4 regions of the Bradyrhizobium sp. 14AA genome follow, and region 1 is predicted to be linked to each of the others. Evidence: predicted binding sites of a transcription regulator. Region 1 holds the regulator's gene; each other region holds the start of a gene.

What was found. The regulator PhoB, encoded in region 1, activates phosphate uptake and scavenging genes when phosphate is short. The targets are predictions, from matches to a motif close to TGTCATNNANCTGTCAT.
Region 2: the regulator PhoB is predicted to act here: its motif matches at 1,438-1,454, upstream of RAD15_RS42430 (DUF2794 domain-containing protein).
Region 3: the regulator PhoB is predicted to act here: its motif matches at 4,204-4,220, upstream of RAD15_RS02795 (DUF47 domain-containing protein).
Region 4: the regulator PhoB is predicted to act here: its motif matches at 3,213-3,229, upstream of RAD15_RS02090 (acetoacetate decarboxylase).

Annotation. Positions count from the first base shown of each region.
Region 1 is NZ_JAVAYM010000046.1:1,955-7,674, reverse strand. Features, by position in the region: gene pstA (phosphate ABC transporter permease PstA) at 1-502, shown strand, start outside; gene pstB (phosphate ABC transporter ATP-binding protein PstB) at 499-1,320, shown strand; gene phoU (phosphate signaling complex protein PhoU) at 1,332-2,048, shown strand; gene phoB (phosphate regulon transcriptional regulator PhoB) at 2,063-2,770, shown strand; gene RAD15_RS41610 (GcrA family cell cycle regulator) at 3,072-3,584, opposite strand; gene RAD15_RS41605 (acetylornithine transaminase) at 4,050-5,258, shown strand; gene argF (ornithine carbamoyltransferase) at 5,258-5,720, shown strand, end outside.
Region 2 is NZ_JAVAYM010000051.1:19,244-24,963, reverse strand. Features, by position in the region: gene RAD15_RS42435 (N-acetyltransferase family protein) at 250-780, shown strand; gene RAD15_RS42430 (DUF2794 domain-containing protein) at 1,000-1,371, opposite strand; gene RAD15_RS42425 (DUF1223 domain-containing protein) at 2,006-2,782, opposite strand; gene acnA (aconitate hydratase AcnA) at 3,006-5,720, opposite strand, start outside.
Region 3 is NZ_JAVAYM010000001.1:613,785-619,504, forward strand. Features, by position in the region: gene RAD15_RS02770 (ABC transporter ATP-binding protein) at 1-193, shown strand, start outside; gene RAD15_RS02775 (ABC transporter ATP-binding protein) at 186-932, shown strand; gene RAD15_RS02780 (ABC transporter substrate-binding protein) at 971-2,194, shown strand; gene RAD15_RS02785 (branched-chain amino acid ABC transporter permease) at 2,267-3,136, shown strand; gene RAD15_RS02790 (branched-chain amino acid ABC transporter permease) at 3,138-4,106, shown strand; gene RAD15_RS02795 (DUF47 domain-containing protein) at 4,263-4,907, shown strand; gene RAD15_RS02800 (anion permease) at 4,920-5,720, shown strand, end outside.
Region 4 is NZ_JAVAYM010000001.1:472,772-478,491, reverse strand. Features, by position in the region: gene RAD15_RS02100 (carbohydrate porin) at 1-1,081, opposite strand, end outside; gene RAD15_RS02095 (transporter) at 1,118-2,134, opposite strand; gene RAD15_RS02090 (acetoacetate decarboxylase) at 2,246-3,028, opposite strand; gene RAD15_RS02085 (patatin-like phospholipase family protein) at 3,271-4,446, shown strand; gene RAD15_RS02080 (hypothetical protein) at 4,794-5,288, opposite strand; gene RAD15_RS02075 (FAD-binding oxidoreductase) at 5,492-5,720, shown strand, end outside.

The DNA.
Region 1 (5,720 bases):
GGCGCCCTCGATCATCATCGGCCTGTTCATCTACGGCGCGGTGGTGGTGCCGATGCGCGGCTTCTCGGCGATCGCAGGCTCCCTCGCGCTCGCGGTCATCGTCATCCCGGTCGTACTGCGCACCACCGAGGACATGCTGCTGCTGGTGCCGAACGCGCTGCGCGAGGCGGCCTCGGCGCTCGGCCTGCCGCGTTCGCTGGTGATCAAGCGCATCGCCTACCGTGCCGCCCGGTCGGGTCTCATTACCGGCGTGCTGCTCGCCACCGCCCGCGTCGCCGGCGAGACCGCGCCGCTGCTCTTCACCGCGCTGTCGAACCAGTTCTTCAGCCTCGGCCTGAACAAGACGATGGCGAACCTGCCTGTGACCATCAACAATTTCGTCCAGAGCCCCTACGCCTACTGGAAGCAGCTCGCCTGGAGCGGCGCGCTGCTGATCACGATCACCGTGCTTGCCCTGAACATTGGCGCGCGCATCCTTGGCGCCGAGAGGACTGCAAAATGACCGACCTGTCCGTATCCGTGAGTTCGAACGCGCATCTGGCGTTGCAGCAGCCGCTGCCGGAAGCGCCCGCCAAGGTGACGGTGCGCAACCTCAACTTCTATTACGGCGAGCACCACGCGCTGAAGAACATCAACCTGACGCTCGGCGCCAACCGCGTCACCGCGTTCATCGGCCCGTCCGGCTGCGGCAAGTCCACCCTGCTGCGCATCTTCAACCGGATGTACGATCTCTATCCGGGCCAGCGCGTCACCGGCCAGCTGATGCTCGACCAGACCAACATCCTCGATCCCAGGCTGGACCTCAATTTGCTGCGCGCGCGCGTCGGCATGGTCTTCCAGAAGCCGACGCCGTTCCCGATGACGATCTACGAGAACATCGCCTTCGGCATCCGTCTCTACGAGAAGATCTCGAAGTCCGAGATGGACGACCGCGTCGAGAAGGCGCTGCGCGGCGGCGCGCTGTGGAACGAGGTCAAGGACAAGCTCAACGCCTCCGGCCTGTCGCTCTCCGGTGGCCAGCAGCAGCGCCTCTGCATTGCCCGCACCGTTGCGGTGCGGCCCGAGGTGATCCTGTTCGACGAGCCCTGCTCGGCGCTCGACCCGATCTCGACCGCCAAGGTCGAGGAGCTGATCCAGGAGCTGTCGGAGAACTACACGATCGCGATCGTCACCCACAACATGCAGCAGGCGGCGCGCGTCTCCGACAAGACCGCCTTCATGTATCTCGGCGAGCTGATCGAGTTCGACGACACCAGCAAGATCTTCACGTCGCCGACCGACCGGCGCACGCAGGATTACATCACCGGCCGGTTCGGCTGAGGAGACGGGACATGGGTTCTGAACATACCGCAAAGGCTTTCGACACCGACCTCCAGGAGCTCACCCGCCTGGTCGCCGAGATGGGCGGCATTGCCGAGCGCATGATCGTCGATTCCGTCGACGCGCTGATCCGCCGCGACGTCGCGCTCGGCCAGCGCGTCGTCACCACCGACGCCGAGCTCGATGCGCTGCAGAAGCGCATCGAGGAGCGCGCCGTGCTCACCATCGCCCGCCGCCAGCCGATGGCGGTCGATTTGCGCGAGATCGTCGGCGCCATGCGCGTTGCGACCGACCTCGAGCGGATCGGCGACCTCGCCAAGAACATGGGCAAGCGCGTCGCGGCGCTGGAGACGGACTTCCATCCGCTCAAGCTGTTCCGCGGCCTCGAGCACATGACCGATCTCGTGCAGCAGCAGGTCAAGTCGGTGCTGGACGCCTATGCCGCGCACGATCTGCCGGCGGCGATGGCGGTGTGGAAGGGCGACGAGGAAGTCGACGCCATCTGCACCTCGCTGTTCCGTGAGCTCCTCACCTACATGATGGAGGATCCGCGCAACATCTCGTTCTGCATTCATCTGATGTTCTGCGCCAAGAACATCGAGCGGATCGGCGACCACGCCACCAACATCGCCGAGACCGTGTTCTACATGATCGAGGGTCAGGCGATCACCGACAAGCGGCCGAAGGGCGACATGACGACCTTCGCCACGACGATTCCGAACACCTAAGGAGCGACGACACCATGGGCGCACGCATTATGGTGGTTGAGGACGAGGAAGCTCTCACCGAGCTTCTCCGCTACAACCTCGAAGGCGACGGCTATGACGTCGAGACGGTGATGCGCGGCGATGACGCCGACACTCGTCTCAAGGAGCACATCCCCGATCTGATCGTGCTGGACTGGATGCTGCCGGGGCTCTCCGGCATCGAGCTGTGCCGGCGGTTGCGGACCCGTCCCGAGACCAAGCAGCTCCCGATCATCATGCTCACCGCGCGCGGCGAGGAGAGCGAGCGGGTGCGCGGTCTTGCGACCGGCGCCGATGACTACATCGTCAAGCCATTCTCGGTGCCGGAGCTGCTGGCGCGCGTGAAGGGGCTCTTGCGGCGGGCCAGCCCCGAGCGGCTCGCCACCGTGCTCGCCTATGGCGACATCGAGCTCGACCGCGACAAGCGCCGCGTGGCGCGCTCGGGCCGGCCGATCGATCTCGGTCCGACCGAATATCGCCTCCTGGAGTTCTTCCTGGAACATCCCGGCCGCGTGTTCTCGCGCGAGCAGCTGCTCGACAGCGTCTGGGGCCGCGACATCTACATCGACGAGCGCACCGTCGACGTCCATATCGGCCGCCTGCGCAAGCTGCTCAATCTCGGCCGCGAGCAGGACCCGATCCGCACCGTCCGCGGCGCCGGCTACGCGCTGGATGATCGCTTTGCGAAGGCGGAGCAGGTGTGAGGGTTGGGACGCAGGCTTGAGTTTGGCCGCGGCCATAATCTCAGCCGTCGTCCCGGACAAGCGAAGCTGCAGGCAACGCGCAGCGTTGTCTGCAGCGAAGAGCAGATCCGGGACCCCTAACGACAGGGCGTGGTTGTTGTGCGAAAAAGGTAACTCCGAGTCCCCGTAACCACATCTGTCGTTGGCTATGGGTCCTGGATCTGCGCGCGCTTCAGGCGCGCTTGTCCGGGGCGACATCGGACGTCTTGAGCCGTCATCGTGTGACGGCTGCCGTCGTTGCAGTCAGCTAAATCCGTCTAACTCACCGCGGTCCCGGCTTCGCCGGTGCGCGGCGGCGATCTGCTGCCGGCTGGTAGGCGACGCGCGAGTGCTGGGCGCAATAGGGCAGGCCGGAGAGCGCCTTGCCGCCGCAGAAGAAGAAGTCTGGGCTCGAGGGATCGCCGACCGGCCAGTGGCAGGTCGCCTCGTTCAGCTCCAGCAGCGACAGCCGCTGGCTCATCGGCACCACGTTGTCGTAGGTGACCGGTTCGGCCTCCACCTCGACCTCGAAGGCCTGCGCCAGCGCGGTGTTGCCGCGCGAGATCGGACGGCTCACCCGCATCATGTGCTGCGCGGGACGCGCCTTGCGCGGCCGGGGCGCTGCCGATGAAGGGCTCTTGGCGCGGCCGGACAGGCCGAGCCTGTGCACCTTGCCGATCACGGCATTGCGGGTCACATTGCCGAGCTCAGCTGCGATCTGGCTGGCCGAAAGTCCGGCCTCCCAGAGCTTTTTAAGCTGTTCGACGCGATCGTCGGACCAGGTCAAAACCGTCATTGCACCCTTTCCCTCGCTGCGCGCCGCCATATCGGGGCCTTGCAGCGAATGCCTAAGCCTTGAAAAACCCGTGCCGCCAGAATCCCTTAAGGCTCGCCGGGTGCACGAAGTGCGCCCGAACGTTTACGCCGGTACATGAGGACTTAGAGATCAGAACCGCTGCACGAGATGTCGTATCTGACAGGGCAAACGCTACAATATGGCGTGACTCCCGCGCAAGAGTCCGCCGACTCGCTTCCACATGTTCCGTGGTGGAAACGCGCAAAATCGGCACCGCAAGACTACGGATTCAGCGTTTCCCGAGGCTTTCCAGTGGCATTGACACCCGCCTTGCCAGGCATAAGATAGTGTCACGTGCCGCCCTTAAAAGGCGGCACGTTTCGTTTTCCGGACCGGTCGATGGTGCGCTGCGCAAGGCAAACCAGGCTGGTCCCAACATCCAAATGCAACATCCAAGTGATCGTCATGACCAACAGCGCCGCGCCGCATCTGCTTCCCGTTTTCGCCAGGGCCGACCTCGGCTTCGAGCGCGGCGAAGGCTGCTGGCTCATCGCGACCAATGGTGATCGCTATCTCGATTTCACCTCCGGTGTCGCGGTGAACGCGCTCGGCCACGCCCATCCCGCGCTGGTCAAGGCGTTGCAGGAGCAGGCGACCAAGCTCTGGCACATGTCGAACCTGTTCCAGAGCCCGGATGGCGAGAAGCTCGCGAACCGGCTCTGCAATGAGAGCTTCGCGGACTTCGTGTTCTTCTGCAATTCCGGCGCCGAAGCGCTGGAGGGCGTGATCAAGCTGGTCCGCCATCACCACTTCTCCAAGGGGCATCCGGAGCGCTACCGCATGATCACCTTCGAGGGCGCCTTCCACGGCCGCACGCTGGCGACGTTGGCTGCAACGGGATCTGCAAAATATCTCGAAGGTTTCGGTCCGCCGATGGACGGCTTCGACCAGGTGCCGCATGGCGACATCGAGGCGGTGAAGAAGGCGATCGGTCCGCAGACCGCCGGCATTCTGATCGAGCCGATCCAGGGCGAGGGCGGCGTGCGGTCGGCGACGCCTTCTTTCCTGAGGGCGTTGCGCCAGCTCTGCGATGAGAAGGGCTTGCTGCTCGCGTTCGACGAGGTGCAGACCGGCATGGGCCGCACCGGCGATCTCTTCGCCCACAGGCGCACCGGCGTCATGCCTGACGTGATGTCGCTGGCCAAGGCACTGGGCGGCGGCTTCCCGATCGGCGCGGTGCTGGCGACTGCCGACGCGGCCGCTGGCATGGGGCCTGGCTCGCATGGCTCGACCTTCGGCGGCAATCCGCTGGCGATCGCGGCTGCGAACGCGGTGCTCGACGTCATGCTCAAGCCCGGCTTCTTCGACCACGTGCAGAAGATGTCGCTGCTGCTCAAGCAGAAGCTCGCCTCCGTGATCGACCGTCACCCCGATGTCGTCAGCGAAGTGCGCGGCGAGGGCCTCCTGATCGGCATCAAGGCCGTGGTGCCGTCGGGTGATCTGGTCGCGGCGCTGCGCAATGAAAAATTGCTCACGGTTGGCGCCGGCGACAATGTCGTGCGTTTCCTGCCGCCCTTGATCGTCACCGAAGCCGAGATCGAGGACAGCGTCGGGCGGCTCGAGCGCGCCTGCGCGGCAATCTCGTCCAGCCAGACCAAGCGGGCGGCAAGCTGATGAGCAAGTCCCCGAAGCACTTCCTCGACATCAACGAGCTGCCGCTGTCGGAGCTCAAGAGCATGCTCGCAGCCTCCTCCGCCATGAAGGCGAAGCAGAAGGCGCATCAGCCGGTCAGGCCACTCGAAGGCAAGACGCTGGCGATGATCTTCGAGCGCCCCTCGACGCGGACGCGCGTGTCGTTCGACGTCGCCATGCGCCAGCTCGGCGGCGAGCCCATCATGCTCACCGGCGCCGAGATGCAGCTCGGTCGCGGCGAGACCATCGCCGACACCGCGCGGGTGCTGTCGCGTTATGTCGACGCCATCATGATCCGCATCCTCAATCACGATGCCCTGCTGGAGCTTGCAGCGTATGCGACCGTGCCCGTCATCAACGGCCTGACGCGGCGCTCGCATCCCTGCCAGGTGATGGCCGACCTCATGACCTATGAGGAGCATCGCGGCCCGATCGAGGGCAAGA
Region 2 (5,720 bases), on a different contig from region 1:
CCAGATCAATCGCCGCTCTGATAAACTTCGCCATGGACGGCTCCCCTCTTTGTGGCGCTCCGGCGACCACGTTTTGGCACTTGATGCCGTTCAGGTGGGGCCGTCCACAACATCATTGCGAGCGTAGCGAAGCAATCCAGACTCCCTCCACGGATGCATTTCTGGATTGCTTCGCTACGCTCGCAATGACGGGTGTGGCAACACCGTTGCCCCTTCCAGCTTCCTCGGGAAGGCTCTAATCTCCGCCTCATGTCCGCACCTGAAATCAGGCCCACCCTTGAGGCCGACCTACCCGCCATCACCGCCATCTATCAGCAGGCCGTCCGTGAGGGCACCGCGACCTTCGAGCTGGAGCCGCCTGACCTCTCGGAGATAACGCGCCGTTATCGCGCGCTGGTCGATGGCGGCTATCCCTATTTCGTCGCCATGCTCGACGGCCGCGTCGCCGGCTATGCCTATGCCGGCGCCTATCGGCCCCGGCCGGCCTACCGCTTCACGGTCGAGAACTCGATCTATCTCGATCCCTCCTTCCACCGCCGTGGCGTCGGCTCGTTGCTGCTGGAGCGGTTGATCACCGAATGCGAGGCGCGCGGCTTCCGTCAGATGATCGCCGTGATCGGTGATTCCGCCAATGCCGGCTCGATCGGCGTGCACACAAAAGGCGGCTTCAAGATGATAGGCACGCATCCCAATGTCGGGCTGAAATTCGGCCGCTGGCTGGACACGGTGATGATGCAGCGCGACCTCGGCGAGGGCGCGAGCACGGTGCCAACGAAGTAGGTCGATCCCGTAGCCCGGGTGAGCGCAGCGATACCCGGGACCGCCACGAGTGAAGTCCCGGATGTCGCTTCGCTCATCCGGGCTACGAAGCCTCGTCGCATCACTGCTGCCGTAGGGTGGGCAAAGCGAAAGCGTGCCCACCAACTTCAGCGCAATTGCGGAGCGATGGTGGGCACGGCGCGTTGCGCCTTTGCCCACCCTACGGCACCGGTCGTGCCGTCACACCACCGCCAGCTTGCGGTCGATCACCAGCAGCACGCGCTCGAGCTCATGGCCGCGGCGCAGGATCAGGCCGGTCGCCGAGATCACGCTGTACATGCCCTGCTTGCGCGCGAGCCGCGGATCCTTTTCGATGCGATAGATCGGCACTTCCGAGGCGCGGCGATAGACCGAGAACACCGCGCGATCCCGCAGGAAGTCGATGGCATAGTCGCGCCACTCCCCGTCGGCCACCATGCGGCCGTAGAGATTGAGAATACGGTGCAGCTCGAGCCGGTTGAACGTCACCCGGTTCGGCTGCGCGCTCGCAGCGGCGGGGTGCGCCGCCGCGCGCTGCCCGCTCGGCTCGGCATCCTCCGACGTCAGACTCATGGGAAGCGCCTCCTCATCGCACAGCACGATCCGCGCCCGCGAAGACCGTCCCCGGACCGGCGGATCATGACAATTGCATGATTGCGCCAACCGTTCCTCGCCGCAAGGCCTCTCGATGGAACTCTTGCTGGCTCAACCCTTGGAATCAGGAGCGAAGCGGACTACACGCAGGGGTGGAACTCTGTCGCGACGAACCGTCACGGGATCGTGCTCAAGAATCTTAGTCTCGCCGCTTTTCCGCCAAGCGCCTGCCGCCCTGCATTGCGAAAAGACCTGTGTGCGTTGACCCGGTCCTTTCGGTTCCGGATTCCTCAGCCCCCAGCCCCCCGGGGTCGTCAGGATCGGGTCTGTACGCACGGCAAGGAGGGCCAACGCAAGTTGGTCCTTTTTTGTTTGTGTCGGGATGTTTCCGGCGCGACGAGCCTCTCTCCAAACATCGCGCGAGAAACTCTTTCCCCTCATCCTGGAGGAGCGCGCTCTTGCGCGCGTCTCGAAGGATGAAAGGCCGAGCTGCAATCAGCGGGGCCTGCATGGTTCTCGCGGCGATGCGCAGCATCGTGCGCCACGCGCGCTAGCACGCCTCCTCACCACGAGGGTTGAGAGTGTGCTTGAGTCGGAAGATTCGAAGCGCGCTTCAGTGCAGCGACGTGTACGCCGCGCCCAGCATCGCGCCGGGCTTGTCGCGGCTGCCGTCCTGGACATAGACCACCGCGCCGTCGACGCCGTCGCGCGTGAGGTTCTCGATCGGCACGGTCCAGCTTTCCTGATGGCCGTTCCAGTCGCCAACCTTGAGCAGGTTGCGCACCACGTTGTGATAGGTGAGCTGCTGTCCGCGATTCTCGCCGCGGCCGATCGCGATCGGCACGGACTTCGCGATCGAGCAGATCCAGACCTCGCCATGCGAGACCGCGGGTTCCTTGCTCGCGGCCACCGACACGTTGATCTGCTTGCCCGCGACCGACATCGTCACCGGCACGCTCATCACCCCGGTGCCCTTGTCGGTCTTGCCGATTGCGCCCTCGATGCCGGCACGGTCGCTGCCGATGACATGCGCGGAGCCGTTAACGACGACCTGCGGTGTATAGACCTCGCGATCGCCGCGCATGCGCGAATAGGCACGCTGCCGTGCAGAGAACCGCGAATCCGCCAGCGTGTCCTTCCAGCCGAGATAATCCCAATAGTCGATCGGCATGCTCAGCGCGATGATCGAGGGATCGCTGGCGAGATCGCCGATGACCTGGTCGGCGGGCGGGCAGGAGGAGCACCCCTGCGAGGTGAACAGCTCGACCACGGCGCGGGGATCGGCGTGGGCAGGACGAATGACGGCGACGATCGCGCAGATACCGAGGGCCCCCGACCAGAGGGCACCGGACCAGCGCGAAACCAGATGAGAAGCCGTCATTGTTGTCATGTCGAACGCCGCACACCATTGCTCATGGGAAGGGAAATCTTATCGCCTGATGGTCACCGTAGTCTTACGGGGGCGCGACACACCAAACCGTCCAGCGCGGGGTTTTCCGCCGGTCGGGCCCATCTGATGCGTGTCGCAAACGCGCGAAGGCGGCCTTTTGATAGGCCGCCTTCGTTTAACCTTCCACTCACGTCGCAGTGAGCCACCGTTCACAAATTCGCGCTTAGGCCGCGAGCTTGCGCAGCACGTAGTGCAGAATGCCGCCGTTCCGGTAGTAGTCGAGCTCGTCCAGCGTATCGATGCGGCAGAGCAGCGACACACGCTGCAGCGAACCGTCGCCGGAGACGATCTCCGCGGTCAGCTTCTGGCGCGGCTTCAGATCGCCGACGAGGCCGCGCAGCGTGACCTTCTCGTCGCCCTTCAGGCCCAGCGAGGACCAGGAGGTACCGTCCTCGAAGGTCAGCGGCAGTACGCCCATACCGACCAGGTTGGAGCGATGGATACGCTCGAAGCTCTGGCAGATCACGGCGCGCACGCCGAGCAGACGCGTGCCCTTCGCGGCCCAGTCGCGCGAGGAGCCGTTGCCGTATTCGGCACCGGCGAACACCACCAGCGGCACCTGCTCCTGCTGGTACTTCATCGCGGCGTCGTAGATCGACATCTGCTCGCCATCGGGCCAGTGCTTGGTGAGGCCGCCCTCGGGGATGTTGCCGTCCGCACCCTTCAGCATGAAGTTCTTGATGCGGATGTTGGCGAAGGTGCCGCGCATCATCACTTCATGGTTGCCGCGGCGCGTGCCGTACTGGTTGAAGTCGGCCGGACGCACCTGGTGCTCGCTGAGATACTTGCCGGCGGGCGAGGTGAGCTTGATCGAGCCGGCCGGCGAGATGTGGTCGGTGGTGATCTTGTCGCCGAACATGGCGAGGATGCGTGCCTCGATGATGTCGGTGACCGGCTCCGGCTCCTTCTTCATGCCGTCGAAATAGGGCGGGTTCTGCACGTAGGTCGAAGACATGTTCCAGCGATAGGTCTCGCTCTCGACGGTCTTGATCTTGCGCCAGTTGGTGTCGCCCTTGAACACGTCGGCATACTTCTTCTTGAAGATCGACGCGGTCACGAATTTCTTCATGAAGGCGTTGATCTCCTTGGTCGTCGGCCAGATGTCCTTCAGGTACACCGGCTTGCCGTCCTTGCCTTCGCCGAGCGGCTCGACGGCGAGGTTCTTGGTGACGCTGCCGGCGAGCGCGTGGGCGACGACCAGCGGCGGCGAGGCCAGATAGTTCGCCTGCACGTCCGGCGAGACGCGGCCTTCGAAGTTGCGGTTGCCGGACAGCACGGCGGCGGCGACGATGCCGTTGTCGTTGATCGACTTCGAGATCTCCTCCGGCAGCGGACCGGAATTGCCGATGCAGGTGGTGCAGCCGAAGCCGACGAGGTTGAAGCCGACCTTGTCGAGATCGGCCTGCAGGCCGGAATCGGCGAGATAGCCCGCGACCACCTGGCTGCCCGGGGCCAGCGAGGTCTTCACCCATGGCTTGGCCTTGAGGCCCTTCGCGGCGGCGTTACGGGCGAGCAGGCCCGCGCCGATCAGCACGCTCGGGTTGGAGGTGTTGGTGCAGGAGGTGATGGCGGCGATCACGACGTCGCCATGACCGATCTCGAACTTCTTGCCTTCGACGGCAAAGCGCTTCGTCGGCTCCTCGGCCTTCTTGTACTCGGTGCCGAGCGCGAGCGAGAAACCTTCGGCGACCGACGGCAGCGCGATGCGGCCTTCGGGACGCTTCGGACCGGCCATCGAGGGAACGACGTCGGCGAGGTCGAGCGTCAGCGTTTCCGTGAACACCGGATCGGCCGACTTGGCGGTGCGGAACAGCCCTTGCGCCTTCGCGTAAGCCTGCACCAGCGCGACGCGCGCCGGGGCGCGGCCGGAGGTCTTCAAATAATCGATCGCGGCGGCATCGACCGGGAAGAAGCCGCAGGTGGCGCCGTATTCGGGGGCCATGTTGGCAATCGTCGCCTTGTCGGCGACGGAGAGATTGTCGAGGCCGGGGCCGAAGAACTCGACGAACTTGCCGACCACGCCGAGCTTGCGCAGCATCTGCGTCACGGTCAGCACGAGGTCAGTCGCGGTGACGCCTTCCTTCATCGCGCCCTTCAGCTTGAAGCCGACGACGTTGGGCAGCAGCATCGACAGCGGCTGGCCGAGCATGCAGGCTTCCGCCTCGATGCCGCCGACGCCCCAGCCGAGCACGGCGAGACCGTTGACCATGGTGGTGTGCGAGTCGGTGCCGACCAGCGAGTCGGGATAGGCGACCTCGAAGGTGCCGGTCTTCTTGCCGACCGTCATCTTCTCCTTCTTGGTCCAGACCGTCTGGGAGAGATATTCGAGATTGACCTGATGGCAGATGCCGGTGCCGGGCGGCACGACGGAGAAGTTCGAGAACGCCTTCTGGCCCCACTTCAGGAACTCGTAGCGCTCCTGGTTCTGCTTGTATTCCTCGGCGACGTTCTTGCCGAAAGCCTTGTTGTCACCGAAGAAGTTCACGATCACGGAGTGGTCGATGACGAGGTCGACCGGCACCAGCGGATTGATCTTCTCGGCATCGCCGCCGAGCTTCTGCATTGCGTTGCGCATCGCGGCGAGATCGACCACCGCCGGCACGCCGGTGAAATCCTGCATCAGCACGCGGGCCGGACGGAACGCGATCTCATGCTCCAGCGACTTCTTGCGCAGCCACTTCGAGACCGCGACGATGTCCTCTTTCTTGACCGAGCGGCCGTCCTCGTTGCGAAGAAGGTTCTCGAGCAGGACCTTCATCGAATAGGGAAGTTTCGAAATTCCCTTCAGACCATTCTTCTCGGCGGTGGGCAGGCTGTAATAGACATAAGTCTTGGCGCCGACCTTGAGGGTCTTTTTGCATTTGAAGCTGTCGAGCGA
Region 3 (5,720 bases), on a different contig from region 1:
CGCGGCGCTGATCAAGCGTATTTCCGCGAAATATACCATCCTGATGGTCGAGCATAATCTGAGTGTCGTGGCCAATCTCTCCGACATCATCACCGTGCTGACGCGCGGCCAGGTGCTCGCGCAGGGCCATTACAGCGAGCTCACCAAGGACGAGCGCGTCAAGGAAGCTTATCTGGGAGCCGGTCATGCCTGACACTGCGATCGCCGAGGCTCCGGCCAAGGCCGCGACCGGCGGAAACATCCTTCAAGTCCGCAACCTGGAGGCCTGGTACGGCGAGTCTCACATCCTGCACGGGATCAATTTCGACGTGAATGCGGGCGAGGTCGTCACCCTGCTCGGGCGCAACGGCGCCGGCAAGACGACCACGCTGAAGTCGATCATGGGCATCATCGGCAAGCGTACCGGCTCGGTGAAGTTCAACAACCAGGACATCATCCGCGCCACCTCCGACAAGATCGCGCGGATGGGCATCGCGTTCTGTCCGGAAGAGCGGGGGATATTCTCCAGCCTCGACGTCCGGGAGAATCTGATGCTGCCGCCGGTGGTCCGCGCAGGCGGGCTGCCGCTCGACCAGATATTCGATCTTTTTCCGAACCTGAAGGAACGTCTCTACAGCCAGGGCACCAAGCTGTCCGGCGGCGAGCAGCAGATGCTGGCGATCGCGCGCATCCTGCGCACCGGCGCGAGTTTCCTGATGCTGGACGAGCCGACCGAGGGTCTTGCGCCCGTCATCATCCAGCAGATCGGCCACACCATTGCGCGGCTCAAGAAGGAGGGCTTCACGATCCTCCTTGTCGAGCAGAACTTCCGGTTCGCCTCGACCGTTGCCGACCGCTATTATGTGGTCGAGCACGGCAAGATCATTGACGGATTTTCCAATGCGGAGCTTGCCGCCAACATGGACAAGCTCCACGCCTATCTCGGCGTCTAGAACTGCCAAAGAGAAGACTTCAAAAAAAGGAAAGTTGCATGAAGACCAGGTCGATTGCGTCATTGCTGCTGACCACCGCGCTCACCTTCGCCGCAGCAGGCGTCGCGTCCGCGCAGGACAAGTCCGTCAAGATCGGCGCGCTGTCCGATCAGTCCGGCCTGTACGCCGACCTCGGCGGTCCCGGCTCGACGCTTGCCGCGCAGATGGCCGCTGAAGATTCCGGTCTCGCTGCGAAGGGCTGGAAGATCGACATCATCTCGGGCGATCACCAGAACAAGCCCGACATCGGCACCGCGATCGCGCGGCAGTGGTTCGACGTCGAGAAGGTCGACGTCATCGTCGACGTGCCGAATTCCGGCGTGGCGCTCGCCGTCAACAACGTCATCAAGGAAAAGAACGGCGTCTACATCAATTCAGGCGCGGCGACATCGGACCTCAGCAACGCGCAGTGCTCGCCCAACACCGTGCACTGGACCTACGACACCTACATGCTGGCCCACACCACCGGCCAGGCGCTGGTCAAGGCCGGCGGCGACACCTGGTTCTTCCTGACCGCGGACTACGCCTTCGGAGCGGCGCTGGAGCGCGACACCAGCGCGGTCGTCACCGCCAATGGCGGCAAGGTGGTCGGCGGCGTCAAGCATCCGCTCAACACGCCGGACTTCTCCTCTTTCCTGCTCCAGGCGCAGGCCTCCAAGGCCAAGATCATCGGCCTTGCCAATGCCGGCGGCGACACCACCAACACGATCAAGCAGGCGGCCGAGTTCGGCATCGGCAAGGGCGGCCAGAAGCTCGCCGCGCTGCTGCTGTTCCTCACCGACGTCAAGGCGATTGGCCTCGAGACCGCGCAGGGCCTCAACTTCACCGAGACGTTCTACTGGGACATGGACGACAAGACCCGCGCCTTCTCCAAGCGCTTCGCCGAGAAGATGAAGAACAACGCGCCGCCGACCATGGTGCAGGCCGGCGTCTATGCGGGCGTACGCCACTATCTCAAGGCGCTGGAAGCGCTCGGCGGCAATCCGCATGACGGCGTCAAGATCGTCGAGAAGATGAAGTCGATGCCGACCGAGGACGATCTGTTCGGCAAGGGCGAGATTCAGCCCAACGGCCGCACCATCCACAACGCCTATCTGTTCGAGGTGAAGAAGCCCTCGGAGTCCAAGGGACCGTGGGACTTCTACAAGCTGGTCGGCACGGTGCCGGGCGATCAGGCCTTCACGCCGCTGTCCGAGAGCAAGTGCGCGCTGTTGAAGAAGTAAGATAACCGCCCGCAGGCCATCAGGCCTGCGGGCGACTTTCAGGGAACGCCGAAGGGACCGGGTGCGGGATCGATGCAGGCTCTTTACGCTCAGCTACTGGTGGGACTGATCAACGGCTCGTTCTACGCGCTGCTCAGTCTCGGGCTTGCCGTGATCTTCGGCATGCTCAACATCATCAATTTCGCCCATGGCGCGGTCTACATGATGGGCGCGTTCGTCGCCTATTTCCTGCTCAACAATGACTACCTCAGTATCGGCTACTGGCCGGCACTGATCATTGCGCCGATCGTGGTCGGCATCTTCGGCATGATCCTGGAACGGACCATGCTGCAATGGCTGACCGGGCTCGACCATCTCTACGGCCTGCTCCTGACCTTCGGCATCGCGCTGATCGTGCAGGGCGTGTTCCAGAACTATTTCGGCTCCTCCGGCCTGCCTTACGCCATTCCGGACCAGCTCAAGGGCGGCATGAATCTGGGCTTCATGTTCCTGCCCGTCTATCGCGGCTGGGTGGTCGTCTTCTCGCTGGTGGTGTGCATCGCCACCTGGTTCCTGATCGAGAAGACCCAGCTCGGCGCCTACCTGCGCGCTGCCACCGAAAATCCGACGCTGGTGCGTGCCTTCGGCATCAACGTGCCGCGCATGATCACGCTGACCTACGGGCTCGGCGTCGGCCTTGCCGCGCTCGCCGGCGTGCTCTCGGCACCGATCAACCAGGTGCGGCCGCTGATGGGGGCCGACCTCATCATCGTCGTGTTCGCGGTGGTCGTGATCGGCGGCATGGGATCGATCATGGGCTCGATCATCACGGGCTTTGCGCTCGGCGTGATCGAGGGCCTGACCAAATATTTCTACCCCGAGGCCTCCAACACCGTCGTGTTCGTGCTGATGGTGCTGGTGCTCTTGGTGAAGCCAACGGGATTGACGGGAAGGGCGGCCTGATATGACAGCCTTGACGGACGACACGCTGCAGGCAACCCCGCGCGCGGTGCGCGACGAGATGATCGTATTCGTGGTGATGGCGCTGCTGCTGGCCTCGGTGCCCTTCAGCGGCATCTACCCGTTCTTCGTGATGCAGGCGCTGTGTTTCGCGCTGCTTGCCTGTGCCTTCAATCTGCTGATCGGCTACGGCGGTCTGCTGTCGTTCGGACACGCGATGTTCCTGGGCACGGCCGGCTATTGCAGCGCGCATGCGCTGAAAGTGTGGGCGCTGCCGCCGGAGCTTGGCATCCTCGTCGGTGTCGCGGCGGCCTTCGTGCTCTCGATCATCACCGGCTACATCTCGATCCGCCGCCAGGGCATCTATTTCTCGATGATCACGCTGGCGCTGTCGCAGCTGCTGTACTTCATCTATCTCCAGGCGCCGTTTACCCATGGCGAGGACGGCATCCAGGGCATTCCGCAAGGGCGCATGTTCGGCCTGTTCGACCTGTCCAAGCCGACGGTGCTCTATTACGTCGTGCTGGTCGGTTTCCTCGCCGGCTTCCTGCTGATCTACCGCATCATCAACTCGCCGTTCGGTGAGGTGCTGAAGTCGATCCGCGAGAACGAGCAGCGCGCGATTTCGCTCGGCTACCGGACCGACCAGTACAAGTTCCTGGCCTTCATCCTGTCGGGCACGCTGGCCGGCTTTGCCGGTGCGCTGAAGGTGTTCGTGGCGCAGAACGCCTCGCTCACCGACGTCCATTGGTCGATGTCGGGCGAAGTCGTGCTGATGACGCTGGTCGGCGGTCTCGGCACCGTCTTTGGCCCCGTGGTCGGCGCCTTTGCCATCATCGCCATGCAGCAATATCTGGCGGGCTTCGGCCAGTGGGTCACGGTGATCCAGGGCTCGATCTTCGTAATCTGCGTGCTCACCTTCCGCCGCGGCGTCATCGGTGAAATCGCGCATTACTTCCGTAGATCGCTCTAAACCCTTGATATCGCACCAATTTCATTGGTGCGTGAAAGTGGTGGATGATCCGGCTCCGCGGGCGTGAGATGACACGCGCGCGGATCGAAAATGGTCTATGACAGTTTCATGACGGCCCGTTCGGGCCGGGCCATTTTCAACCGGTAGCCTATCCCCATGATGCGATGGTTTCGCGCCTTCCTGCCCAAGGAAGAACGGTTCTTCGACCTGTTCGACCGCCACGCCCAGACCGTGATCCAGGGCTCCATCGCGCTCCAGGGCATGCTGAACGGGGGCGAGGAGACGCCGGTCTATTGCCAGCGCGTCAACCAGTTCGAGAACGATGCCGACAACATCACCCGCGAGGTGCTGACGGCGGTGCGCCGCACCTTCATCACCCCGTTCGACCGCGGCGACATCAAGAACCTGATCACCTCGATGGACGACGCCATCGACCAGATGCAGCAGACGGCGAAGGCCGTGATGCTGTTCGAGGTTCGCGCCTTCGAGCCGCCGATGCGCGAGATCGGCGGGCTGCTGATCGAATGCGCCAATCTGGTGGGGCGTGCGCTGCCGCTGATGCAGGAGATCGGCAAGAACGTGGCCATGCTGACCGCGATCACGGAAGAGCTGGGCAAGCTCGAGGGCCGCGTCGACGATCTCCACGACATCGGGCTGAAGGAATTGTTCCTCAAGCATCGCGACGGCAGCGCGATGGACTTCATCGTCGGCGTCGAGATCTACGACCATCTCGAAAAGGTGGCCGATCGCTTCGACGACGTCGCGAACGAGATCAACAGCATCGTCATCGAGCAAGTATAGGGCAGGGCCGCCGTGGATGCTGCGTTGGGTCTTCCCGTCCTGGTCGGACTGATCGCCGTCGCGCTGCTGTTCGACTTCCTGAACGGCCTGCACGACGCCGCGAATTCGATCGCGACCATCGTCTCGACCCGCGTGCTGCGGCCGCAATTCGCGGTGCTCTGGGCCGCGTTCTTCAATTTCGTCGCCTTCATGGTGTTCGGGCTGCACGTCGCGCAGACCATAGGCACCGGCATCATCGATCCCGCGATCGTCGATGCCCAGGTGATCTTCGCGGCCCTCGTCGGCGCGATCGTCTGGAACCTCGTGACCTGGGCGATGGGCATCCCATCCTCGTCATCACACGCATTGATCGGTGGCTTATTCGGTGGCGGCGTGGCCAAGGCCGGGATCTCTGCGGCTGTCTGGAGCGGATTGTCCAAAACGGTGATCGCAATCGTGCTGTCGCCGCTGGTTGGCTTCCTGCTCGCGATGGTGCTGGTCGCGATCGTCTCCTGGGCATCGGTGCGGTCGACGCCGTTTGCCGTCGACCGCGCCTTCCGCATCCTGCAATTCGCCTCTGCCTCGCTCTATTCGCTCGGCCATGGTGGCAACGACGCGCAGAAGACCATGGGCATCATCGCCGTGCTGCTCTATTCGCAGGGCCATCTCGGCAGCGAATTCTCGGTGCCGTTCTGGGTGGTCTTGTCGTGTCAGGCCGCGATGGCGATGGGCACGCTGATGGGCGGCTGGCGCATCGTGCGCACCATGGGGCTGCGCATCACGAAACTGACGCCGATGCAGGGCTTCTGCGCCGAGACCGGCGGCGCCGCGACT
Region 4 (5,720 bases), on a different contig from region 1:
GAACGAAGCCGACAAAGCCGATGCCGCCGTCGAGATAAAGATCGATCAGGTTGCGGTCCGGCGGGCTGTAGGCGATGCGGCCGAACGCGGTGACCCCCGGCAGCGAGGCCGATGTGGTGTTGTCCTTGACCTCCGGCGGGCGGTAGAGCACCTGCTCGATGACGGCGAAGATGCCGTAGTTGCCGCGCAGCTTTGCCGGAATGCCGCTTCCGCTGGGGTTCGAGATCGACAGGCCCTCTGCCGTAAACCGCTGGCTGTCGAACGGGCCATAGTGCTTCCAGGCGCCCGGCGTGAAATTGCCGGCGAGTGGACGGCCGCCGATATCAATGTCGTAGTTGAAGCGGACCTGCCCGATCACCCACGGCGGATCGTTGACGCGGAACGCCAGGCCATGATGATCGCGAATCTGCGGATCGGCATCGCCCGGCCCTGACGGATCGCCGTTGAACACTGCGCCGAACGCAGTGATCTGGTCCGACAGCGCGGCCTTGATGCGAATGCCGGGCACCGCGATCGGCGGCGCCGGGCCGCCGGCCGGGAGGTTGCTCGCCTTGATCGCCGGCCAGCCGAAGGTGCCGTTGATGAAGAGGTCGTCGGTCTGGCTGTCGAAGAACTCGACGTCCGCCGCCTGCTGGCCGGCCCTGATGTTCAGGCGGTCATTGAAGAAGCTCTGCTCGAAATAGGCGTTGTAGAGCCGCTGGTCCGGCAGCGCCTCGATCTCGCTGATGGTCGCGAGGTTCATCACGTAGTTGCGGCTGAGCCCGCGGCCGTAGATCACGAACGCATTGGCGTAGAAGCGGCCGCCGGTCCAGCCGACCAGCTTGTCGAGATCGGCATCGACCGACAGATCGAGGCGGCCGAAATGGATCGCGCCGCGCTTAACGCCGCCGGAGACGTTGGCGATGTTGTCAGCGATGTAGGTGGCGCCGAAATTGAGGCCCTTGTTGGCGAGCCCGTCATGCCACTCGTTGAACCATTTTGGCGCCAGCCATTCGGCCGCGCTCTCGTCCTTGGCGCCGGCGAGCGCATTCGTGCCGGCCACCGTGCACGCCAGCGCAATTGCGGCCGCGCGTCGCAACATGGATTGATGGGCACGCCAACTCACAATCGACGCACGCTATTTGAAAATGCCCGTGCGCCGCATGAAGAGATAGGCCGCACCGACCGAGGAGGCCATCAGCACCGCGGCCCAGAGGAATCCGCTCTCGACATCGGTGAGCGGCAGGCCCTTGGTGTTCATGCCGAAGATGCCGGAGATCAGCGTCGGCGGCAAGAGCAGCGAGGTGACGATCGAGAGCGTGTGGAGGTGCTTGTTGCTCTCCTCCTCGTTCTTGAAGCGCAGCTCCTCTTCGAGCAGCCGGCTGCGCTCGCGGAGCTCGACGATGTCATGATCGAGCCCGTCCAGGCGCTGCGCGAGCTTGCCGGCCTGGATCCGCAATGCGGGTGAGAGATGATCGGTGTCCTTCTGGTCGAGGCGATGAAACAGCACGCGCAGGCCGGTGAGCTGGCGATGCAGCCTGACGCAGGTCCGGCGCAGCCGGCCGAGCGTGCGCCGCATCTCCGGCTTGGCCTCCTCGGCGAGAATCCGTTCCTCGATGCCGTCGATCTCCTGCCCGAGCTTGTCGGCCATCCGATCCAGCGTGTCGGCGACCTCGTCGACGATCTTCTCCAGGAGATGGGCGACATTGTCGACGCGGTAGCCGCCTTCGAGCACGCGGCGCGTGGCGTCCGCCGAACACAGTGCCTGATGGCGGCCGCTGATCAGCAGCCGCTCGGTCATGGCAAAGCGCAGGAACGCGGTCTCCTCCGTCGGGCTGTCGATCTCGCGCACGAGGTCGGAGAACACGCCGTAGACGCAGTGATCGATGACGTGAAGCTGCTGGAACGTGTCGTTGGACAGCAACAGCTCGCGCGCGAGCGGCGGCAGCTGCGACGATGCGATCCACGGCCGCGCGCGCGTATCCGTGAGATTGAAATGCAGCCAGAGCCGGCCGTCATGGATGAACTCGATCGGCTGGTCGATCGGCAGCGCCTCGGCGCTGCCGTCGCTGTGCAGCCGGAACGCCCAGACCAGTCCGGGGACGGCGGGCACAGTCTCCGATATCGCGCTGACAAGCTTCGCCGGCTCGGCCATGGCCAACCTCAACCGTCAACAAGATGCCCGTACCCGGAAGATGGCTGACGGCATCTTCCGGACCCACGCGGGTACTGAATTACGGCTCTGTTACAGTTTGATGATGACGCCCTACTCCGCCGCCAGCCCCGTCGCGGCCGCCGCCTCGGCTTCCCTGACGTAGTCGTGCACCACGCGGCCGAACGGCAGCGTCAGGTCGGCGATGTAATGGTGCGCGCCGAGGCAGCGGCGGACCGGGAAATCGGCAATTGGCGCATTGACGTGCGGCACCAGATGCAGCCGGCCCGGTCCCATCCAGGAGCCCTTCGGCACGATGTCGATCAGGTTGATCGCGACCAGCTGGCAGATCTCGAGGCGGCCATCGACGCCCGGGATCATCTTCAGATTGATCTGCGTCTTCGAGAGCGTGGCGCGGGTGAGATCGCCGTTGCCGGCCATGCTCTCGTGCTTGTAGCCCATCGTGCCCATGGCGACGAGCTGGCCGGCATATTCCAGCGTGCCCGTCAGCGTGTCCTTGACGATCTCGAGTTTCGGATGGGCGTATTTCTTGGGAAAGCCCCAGATCTCGCGCCCCGCAGCGATCGGCGGATCGTCGTCCAGATACATCTGCGAGACGAAGTTCACCTCCTCGCCATTGAGACGCGCGGGGATGACGAGGCCGGATTCGGTGTAGCTGCCGAAGCCGGAGGAGTCAGGCATCCTGATCCATTCGTAGTGCACGATCGGCTGGTCGATCGGCTCCAGCGGCTCGGGCAGACCGGCGCGGATCAGATCCGGATCGGTCTCGTAGGTGATGACCAGGAATTCGCGGTTGACGAAGCGATAGGGCCCGGACGGATAGCTCGGCCCCGCGGCGGGCATGGACGGAAGTCTCAACACGTCTTCACTGCGCATCGCGACTCTCCTGTGTGATGCTGGTGTGATGCCCGGCAGCTTCAAGCCTGATGCTAGCTGGCTTAAGGCAAATTGCTAGCCAGCGTCATTGACCGAGATGTGATGAATTTCCGTCAGGCGCGTGACCGCCCCGCCATTCCCGCCGTAGCTGAGCTGCATGCGGACGATGCATCGGCGCCGAAATTGTCATCACGCCGTCACCGCCGGACGCAATCGTTGGATTGAAAGCTGGAGGCATCGCCATGGACGCCCGCACGTCGCAGCCGACATATCAAACGCATCAGCCGCCCGCGCGGGGCTGGCGGCCGGAGCGCTGCGATCGCGTCGCGCTGGTGCTGCAGGGCGGCGGCGCACTCGGCGCCTACCAGGCCGGCGTCTACCAGGCGCTGCACGAGGCCGGCATCGAGCCCGACTGGGTCTGCGGCGTCTCGATCGGCGCGATCAACTCCGCCATCATCGCCGGCAACAGGCCGGAGAACCGGCTGGAGGCGCTGCGCATCTTCTGGGAGCGCATCACCAACCGCAAGATCTGGCACTACACACCTGACGGCGACATCTTCCGCCAGTGGCGCAATCTCACCAGCGCCTGGATGACGTCGGCGATGGGCCAGCCCGGCTTCTTCACCCCGCATCAGGTCAATCCGTGGCTCAGCCCGGTCGGCGCGCGGACTGCGACCAGCTATTACGACACGATGCCGCTGAGGGAGAGCCTGCTCGAGCTCGTCGACTTCGACCTCATCAACGAGAAGAAGGTCCGCTTCGCGGTCGGCGCGGTGAACGTGCTCTCGGGCAACTTCATCTATTTCGACAATTCCCATGACGAGATCGAGCCGGAGCACATCATGGCCTCCGGCGCCCTGCCCCCGGCGCTGCCGATGGTGCGGATCGGCACCGATCATTTCTGGGACGGCGGCATCGTCTCCAACACGCCGCTGCAGCATCTGCTCGACCAGGAGGATTCGCTCAACTCGCTGGTGTTCCAGGTCGACCTGTTCAGCGCGCGTGGCGTGCTGCCGCGCTCGATCCAGGACGTGATGGCCCGCCACAAGGACATCATGTATTCCTCGCGCACGCGCCACAACACCGACGTCTATCGCCGCACCCACAATCTCAAGGTCCTGCTCCACAAGGCGCTGGCGAAGCTCCCCGACGAGCAGCTCTCGGAGGAAGAGCGCAAGCTGAAGGCGAGCCTGTGCCACATGCCGGAGATCGCGATCCTGCATCTGATCTACCAGCAGAAGGCCTATGAGGGCGACGCCAAGGACCACGAATTCTCGGGTACCTCGATGCGCGAGCACTGGACGAGCGGCTACGAGGACACCAAGCGCACGCTGAAGCGCCGCGACTGGATCAAGATGCCGGAGGAAGGCATGGGCCTCGTGGTGCACGACGTGCACCGGGAGACGGAGAGCGCCTGAGGGAAGCCTCGGCCATGGCGCTCAAAACAAAAAGTGCGAAAACAACCCCATGCACAGTAGCCGGGGCGTGGTAGTTCAATGACTTAGCCCGTGCCATCCGCAAGGACGTTTGACACGTCGGGCAAAACACCGGCATAATGCCATCATCCCAACAACCCTCACCGCTCGGTCGGATGTGCATGCCGCAAGCCGCGGTCATGTCTGCGGCCGAACGCGCGCTGGTCATCAAGATGCCCAGGCCGCGCCAAAGCATGATCTGGAAAAGCGCGCGTGCTTGAACAACAGCCCAAACCGTGATGACGATTCATCCTGATCGCATCGCGCTTTGAGACAATGATTGTCGGGGCCTACTTCGCTTCCTTGTTCAATTCGATCGCGACCTCCGACATCCAGGATCCCGGCGCTTCCATCAGGAACGACTGATGATTGCTTTTGGTCTGGATCGTCACCAGCGCGGCCACGGTGTTTCCTTCAATGCGCGCTTCGATCAGGCCGTCTTTGTTCGTGCCGTAGACCTTGCCGCCCTGCCGGTACTCACTCTCGAACCAGTTGCCCGAGAGATCGGTCCCGCTCTGCTCGATGTTCGCGGACAGGACCATCTTGTAGGCGTCGCTGGCGCAGCGCAGGTCGAGGCTCACGGACCGTCCGGGCCTGGTGATGTTGTACGCCACCTTGCAACGGACCTTCTCACGCGGGCCGTCCGACGGCTTCATCGTGCCGATACCCGACCAAGTGCCTCCAAGACTGTCGAACACCGGCTCTGCACACACCGGGTTGATGCTGGCGAGCACCAGGCAGGCCGCGCCTGCGCCGAGACGTGCGGCCAAAGAGTTCAATCGCATTCTGTTAGTCCCGATCCATAAAGTCTGGGACCCCTCCTAGGCCGAGACAGCCGCAAGATGTTGGCGAAGATGTTGAGAAATGTTGCGGGAGATTGTCCTGGTGTTACCGATATTGCCGTTAGACTCCCCGCCGCAAACGTGGACAATGCGGCCCAAGCGCTTCATGCGCGCAGTGCACACCAAGATGCGCCAGAGGAAACAAAATGCCGGCTGCCGGTCCGTCGTCCGAACCCATCATCCCGACCGTTCCCTTGACCGCCCAGCTGCGCGATGCGTTGCGCGCGATCGTCGGCGGGAAAGGCCTCATCGAGGACGAGCACGGCAAGCAGCCCTTCGTGACGGACTGGCGGGGATTGCTGATCGGCGGCGCCGGCGCCGTCGTTCGTCCTGGCAGCACGGAGGAGGTCTCGAAAGTGGTCCGGCTCTGCCATG